Regions from separate parts of the Ruegeria sp. BHSC276 genome, predicted to be linked through region 1. Evidence: riboswitches for the same ligand, from Rfam matches in the RefSeq annotation. Region 1 holds a riboswitch; the other holds the start of a gene.

Region 1 (3,219 bases):
TCGACAAAAGAAACGAATAATAAAGCTATCTATACAAAAATTATTTTGGTGCTAAATGGACCGCCTGCCCAATCCGGCGTGGCTGCGTAGCTTCGAGGCCGCCGCCCGCCACCTGAATTTCACCACCGCCGCGCAAGAATTGGGCCTGACCCAGACGGCGGTATCGCTGCATATCCGCTCACTCGAGGCGGACCTCGGGCAGCCGCTTTTTGCCCGCAACGCGCGACACCTGTCGCTGACCGAGCTGGGCCAGTCCTATGCGCTGACCGTGCGCCGGGCGCTGTCGGATATCGCGCTGTCCACCAACAGCTTGTTCGGCCCCGCCTCGCGGCAGGCGCTGACCATCCGGGCGGCGATATCGACGATGACCTACTGGATCGCGGCCGAGCTGCCCGAGTTCAGCGCTCAGCACCCCGAGATCCCGGTGCGGCTGGTGTCACATATCTGGAACGACTCGGCCGCGCCCGCGGATGTAGACGTGGAAATCCGGCTGGGCTATGGCGACTGGCCCGGTGTTGCGGCGGACCGACTGTGCTCGGAACGGCTGGTGCCCGTCTGCCGGGCGCAGGACTCGTCGCCAGACCTGCAAAACGGCCCGTTGATCCACATTCTGGGGTACGAGGACAACTGGGCGCGGTACTTCGAGGCCACGGGCATCGACCTGCCCGACCGCCCCGCGCGCCATTCGGCGGATACGACCGTCACGGCGCTGCAACTGGTGATGGCCGGCGCGGGCTACGCCACCGTTCTGGAGCGGTTCGCGCGCAACGCCATCGCCCAGGGTGCGCCGATCCGGATTGCGGGGCCGGCGATTCCCTTTGCCCAGTCGCATTACCTGATCCGCAGCGTCAGCGCGGCGCCTCCGTCCATCCCTGCCCAGTTGTTCCTGGCCTGGCTGCGCGACTGTCTGGCCAGCGATGCCGCGGATTGATCCTGGCAAGTCGCTTTTTCGATCCGAGGCAAGGCACTTGGCCCCGCGCGCTTGACAACCCCCCTGCCCGTGCCGCATGTCGCTTGCGTTGGTGTCTGTGCAAGCAGATGAAAAGGGAATGCGTCAGCGGTTTTCCGTCAAACGCAGCCGCCCCCGCGACCGTGACCGGAGAGGGTGCCCAAATGCCACTGGCCGCAGGCCGGGAAGGCGGGACATCCGACAGAGCACCGCTCTGACATCCGCAAGCCGGGAGACCTGCCAACGCCCGAAGACAAACCGGACGGGGTGTTCCGGTGTCGGGCCCATGTCGGCAACGTGGCCCGCGCATACCCCGTCCCCCGACAACCAATTGAGGGGGGATGAGAGACGTGACCGAGACCGCACCAGTCGAGCTGCTGGTCTGCACCACCTGCCGACGCGGGCTGCCCATCGAGGATGACGCCCAGCGCCCCGGCACGCTGCTGCACAAGGCGCTGGCCGCAGCCGACCTGCCCGAAGGCATCACCCTGAAGCCGGTCGAATGCCTGTCAAACTGCGATCAGGGCTGCTCGATCGTTTTGCGCGGCGGGCCGTCTCGCTGGACCTTCGTCTATGAGAACCTGAACGAATCCGACCATGTCGAAATCATCGTCGAAGGCGCTGCCAAATACCTGGCCACCGAGGATGGCCTTGTGAAATGGCGCGACCGCCCCGAACATTTCCGCAAGAACTGCGCCGCCCGCATTCCCCCGATTGGAGCCTGAGCATGAGCACCCTCGAAAAACTTCCCGTCACCGTCATCACCGGCTTTCTCGGCTCGGGCAAGACCACGCTGATCCGCCACCTGATGCAGAACCCGCAGGGCAAGCGCCTGGCCGTGGTGGTCAACGAATTCGGCGATGTGGGTGTCGATGGCGAAATCCTGAAGAGCTGCGCCATCCCCGAATGCCCGGCGGAAAACATCATGGAACTGGCCAATGGCTGCATCTGCTGCACCGTGGCCGATGACTTCATCCCCACGATCGAGGCGCTGATGGCGCTGGACCCGCGCCCTGATCACATCCTGATCGAAACCAGCGGTCTGGCCCTGCCGAAACCGCTGCTCAAAGCGTTCGACTGGCCCGATATCCGTTCCAAGATCACCGTGGACGGCGTGATCGCCCTGGCCGATGCCGAGGCCGTGGCCGCAGGCCGCTTTGCCCCGAATGTCGCGGCGGTGGACGCCCAGCGCATGGCCGATGACTCGATCGACCACGAAACACCCCTGTCCGAGGTGTTCGAGGACCAGATCTCGTGCGCCGACATCATCCTGCTGACCAAGCCCGACCTGGCCGGCCCCGAAGGCGTGGCCAAAGCGCGCGAGATCATCGCCGCCGAGGCGCCCCGCCCCCTGCCCGTGGTCGAAGTGGCCGAAGGTGCGGTAGACGTGCGCGTGGTGCTGGGGCTAGGCGCCGCGGCCGAGGACGACATGGACGCCCGCCCCTCGCATCACGATGGCCATGACGACCATGAACATGACGATTTCGAAAGCATCGTGGTCGAACTGCCCGAACAGACCGACCCGGCGCAGCTGGTCGCCAATATCGAACGTCTGGCGAACGAGCTGAACATCCTGCGGGTCAAGGGCTATGCCGCCGTTCAGGGCAAGCCGATGCGCCTGCTGGTTCAGGCGGTCGGCGCGCGGGTCCGGCACCAGTATGACCGCCCGTGGAAACCGGACGAAGAGCACCGCTCGCGCCTTGTGGTCATCGCCGAGCATGACGACATCGACGAAGCCGCGATCCGCGGCATCCTGACCGGTGTCACCGAGGCCGCCGAGTAAGCACCGATGCACGTCGTCTTCCGCGAAAGCCACGGGCTCGAAGAAACCGAGACCCCGACCGATCTGGGCCAGAGCCCGGCGGATCTGGTGGTGTTGTCCTTTTCGGATAGCGATCTGGGTGCTTTCGCGGCCGGCTGGCATCGCGGCGGCGGGCCCGAGGGGCGGATGCCCTCGTTGCGGCTGGCGAACCTGACGGCGCTGAAACATCCACTATCGGTCGATACCTATGTCGAGCAGACGCTGGAGGGCGCCAAGGGCATCCTGATCCGGCTGATCGGCGGCGTGCCCTACTGGTCCTACGGGTTGCAGCAGGTGCTGGCGCTGGCGCAGGCCAAGGGCATCGCGCTGGCGGTGCTGCCCGCCGACGGGCGCGAGGATACGCGGCTGGACGATTATTCGACCCTGCCGGTCTCGACCCTGCGGCGACTGGCGCATCTGTGCGACACCGGTGGCGAGGTCGCGGCCCAAGCCGCACTGGCGCAGATGG
Region 2 (3,219 bases), on a different contig from region 1:
GATCATCACTTCGGGCTCGATCCGACGCAGGTCGAACCGTTGGCAGCGCGACAGCACGGTGACCGGAACCTTGCGGATCTCTGTCGTGGCAAAGATGAACTTCACATGCCCGGGTGGCTCTTCCAGCGTTTTCAGCAGCGCGTTGAAGGCGCTGGTCGACAGCATGTGGACTTCGTCGATGATATAGATCTTGTACCGCGCGCTGGCGGCGCGATAGCGCACGCTGTCGATGATCTCGCGGATGTCGTTCACGCCGGTGCGGCTGGCGGCGTCCATTTCCAGCACGTCCACATGGCGACCTTCCATGATGGCCACGCAATGCTCGCACTGGCCGCAGGGTTCGGTCGTTGGTCCGCCATTGCCGTCGGGGCCGATACAGTTCATGCCCTTGGCGATGATCCGGGCCGTGGTTGTCTTGCCGGTGCCACGGATGCCGGTCATGATGAAGGCCTGCGCGATCCGGTCCGCTTCGAACGCGTTTTTCAGCGTGCGCACCATGGCATCCTGACCGACCAGGTCGGCAAAGGTTTCCGGGCGGTATTTTCGGGCGAGAACCTGATAGGCGGGGCTGGACTGTGTGGTCATGTCTGCTCTGACGGATTCGTACTGACGATGCAGGGTAGAGTTCCCGGTGCCCCGCGTCCACAGCGCCGGTGCAGGTTTTTCGCTTTGGCGGTGGCGCTGGTTGGGCCATACTGGACCAATAGTTTCAGTGATGCGTTTCCCGAGGGGTGGTTTCGATGTCCAATCTGGTTGTTCATGCCCTGCAGGTCGGGGGCGGTTCGCTTGCCCTGACCTCGATACCCGGCGGAGGCGGCGACTACCGCGGCGACCTGGACCTGATCGGGGGCTGGGCGCCGGGTCTTGTGATCTCGATGACGACCCTGGCCGAGATGGTCGCCGTGGGGGCGGGAGATTTCGGATCGGACATCCAAGGGCGTGCTAGCCGCTGGGCGCATATGCCGGTCGCCGATTTTTCGGCGCCGGGGGATGACTTTGACGGCCAGTGGCCGCCAGTCAGCGCCGCCGCCCGCCATGCGCTGAGCGGCGGCGGGCGAGTTCTGGTGCATTGCCGGGGGGGCTGTGGACGATCCGGCATGGCCGTTCTGCGCCTGATGATCGAATGTGGCGAAGCCCCGGAACCGGCGCTCAAACGCCTGCGGGCCGTTCGCCCCTGCGCCGTGGAAACCGAGGCGCAGTTGCTCTGGGCCGCGGCGCCGGCTCGGGTTGCTACCCCGGACTGACCGTCAGATGACTGCCGGCAAGGCGTGTTCCGCCAGGGTGGCGGGTTCCAGCGCAACCGCCTGCAGCATCGCGCAGGGTGACGTGTCCAGCCCCTGCGCGGGGCAGGCATCGGCCTGATCATTGAACATCAGGTCGGCATAGGCGTCCAGGCTTTGCGTATCTGCCCCTGCGCGTGCGCCGCAATACACCCGGATCAGGTCGGCGCGAGCGTCAAAGCGGGCCATGCAGCCCGGCGTGCAATGGGTCAGTTCGCTGCTGCCTTCCACCCGGAAATGGGGCGAGGTTGCCGCGTCGGCCGCCGCGACCGCCTGCGCGACCGACCGGGCCAGATGCGCCAGCGCCGGGCAGGTCCTGCCCGTGCGTTGGCAGACGGTTGCGGAAAATTCGTGCGTGTTGGTCTTCCAGATCATGATGCGCCCTCCGCGCGCTGGGCGGGGCGGACCGGGGCGGACAGCCGATTTCACGGCCAGACCCTGCCCGGACACCCCGTCCGAGTTTCGGTTTCACGTTTGATGGCAGGTCTCCTGACTTGCGGGTCGTTGCTTTGCCGACCTTCCCAACCTTGCGGTCAGTGGTATCTCGGCATCGCTCTCCGCCTACAGTTGCGGGGGCAGTCCCGGCATTGGCCCGTTCCGATTGTCCCGGGGGGGGCCGCACCGTGTTCCCTTTTCATCCCGGCCGAAGGCGCGGGAACCATCACCCAATCGCTAGCGGTCAGGGTCGGGCCGAGTCAAGCCGCATTCAGTCGCGCGGCTGGAACCGGTCCCACGGGACATGCTCGGGCAACCGGCGCAGCACATTCGAATCCCGACGCGCGCGCGCCAGTTGCCAGCCGCCCTGCATCATGATGAACAGGGTGTCGGCCGCCATGTCAGGATGCGCGACGCCGAACCGTTCCGCGTGGCCGCGCACCTCGTCGATCCAGCTTTCGTACAGCCGGTCGGCATGGTCGCGGAAGGCCCGGTTGTCGGGGCTTTCGAACAGGGTGGCGGCGATCGGGCAGGTCTCCCATTGCGGCGAGGTGTCGAACAGTTTCGCGATCTTGTGGCAAAGGGTGGTGACCCCTGCGCGGAAATCCTGCGCGTCGTTGAACGCCGCCGCGATCATGTCGCGCATCCCGTCCGAAGCCCAGCTGGCCGCAGCCAGGGCAAGATCCTGCTTTCCCTTTGGAAAATGGTGGTACAGCGAGCCTTTGGGCGCCCGGGCCTCGGTCAGGATCTCGGTCAGGCCGACACCGTTGTAGCCCGAGCGCTGGAACAGCCGGGCGGCGGTCTGGGTCAGGCGATCGCGGGTGTTTTGCGGACGTCGGGTCATCTTGCACGCATCTTGACAGGGCTGGACCGATCGGTCCAGATGAAATGATTAGACCAATCGGTCCAGAGCGCTTGGAGGCATGGATGTTGGATTCGCAGCAGACCGTGAAAGTCGAGGATTTCGAGTTTTCGGCGGGCGAGGCAAACCTGTCGGCGCGGCTCTATGCACCGATGGCCAGGCCGGAAATCGCGGTCGTACTGAACGGGGCAACCGGCGTGCCGCGGGGCTACTACCAGCATTTCGCGCGGTGGCTGGCCGCTGAACGGGGCATGGCCTGCCTGACCTATGACTATCGCGATTTCGGGACATCTCTGAAACGGCGCCTGAAAGACTCGGATGCCACGATGGCCGATTGGGCGCTGAAGGACATGCCGGCGGCGCAGGCCGAGATGCGGCGGCGCTATCCCGATGCCAAGCTTTGGGTCATCGGTCATTCGGTTGGCGGGATGCTGGGGCCGCTTCAGCCCGGGATCGACCGGATCGACCGGATGATCTGCGTGTGTTCGGGGCTGGTGACCCTGGCCGATCATCCCTGGCCCTACAAAGGGTTGGCGAGCCTGTTCTGGTATGGTCATGTGCCGCCTCTGGTGCGTCTGCTGGGCTATCTGCCGGGGCGGATGCTTGGGTTCGGCTCCGACCTGCCATCCGGGGTCTATTGGC

What was found. A riboswitch is a leader RNA that binds a small molecule or an ion and turns the genes downstream of it on or off. The one in region 1 is predicted to bind cobalamin.
Region 2: it holds a riboswitch for cobalamin, as region 1 does, so the genes downstream of both, AC2FMD_RS12705 (hypothetical protein) here and AC2FMD_RS04765 (DUF1636 family protein) in region 1, are expected to answer to the same signal.

The regions. Positions count from the first base shown of each region.
Region 1 covers NZ_JBXWRP010000003.1:227,799-231,017, reverse strand. The annotation lists gene AC2FMD_RS04770 (LysR family transcriptional regulator) at 56-931, shown strand; cobalamin riboswitch at 1,004-1,208, shown strand; gene AC2FMD_RS04765 (DUF1636 family protein) at 1,291-1,674, shown strand; gene cobW (cobalamin biosynthesis protein CobW) at 1,677-2,732, shown strand; gene cobN (cobaltochelatase subunit CobN) at 2,739-3,219, shown strand, end outside.
Region 2 covers NZ_JBXWRP010000007.1:47,360-50,578, reverse strand. The annotation lists gene AC2FMD_RS12715 (DNA polymerase III subunit gamma/tau) at 1-585, opposite strand, end outside; gene AC2FMD_RS12710 (protein-tyrosine phosphatase family protein) at 741-1,244, shown strand; gene AC2FMD_RS12705 (hypothetical protein) at 1,248-1,655, opposite strand; cobalamin riboswitch at 1,743-1,958, opposite strand; gene AC2FMD_RS12700 (TetR/AcrR family transcriptional regulator) at 1,987-2,559, opposite strand; gene AC2FMD_RS12695 (alpha/beta hydrolase family protein) at 2,643-3,219, shown strand, end outside.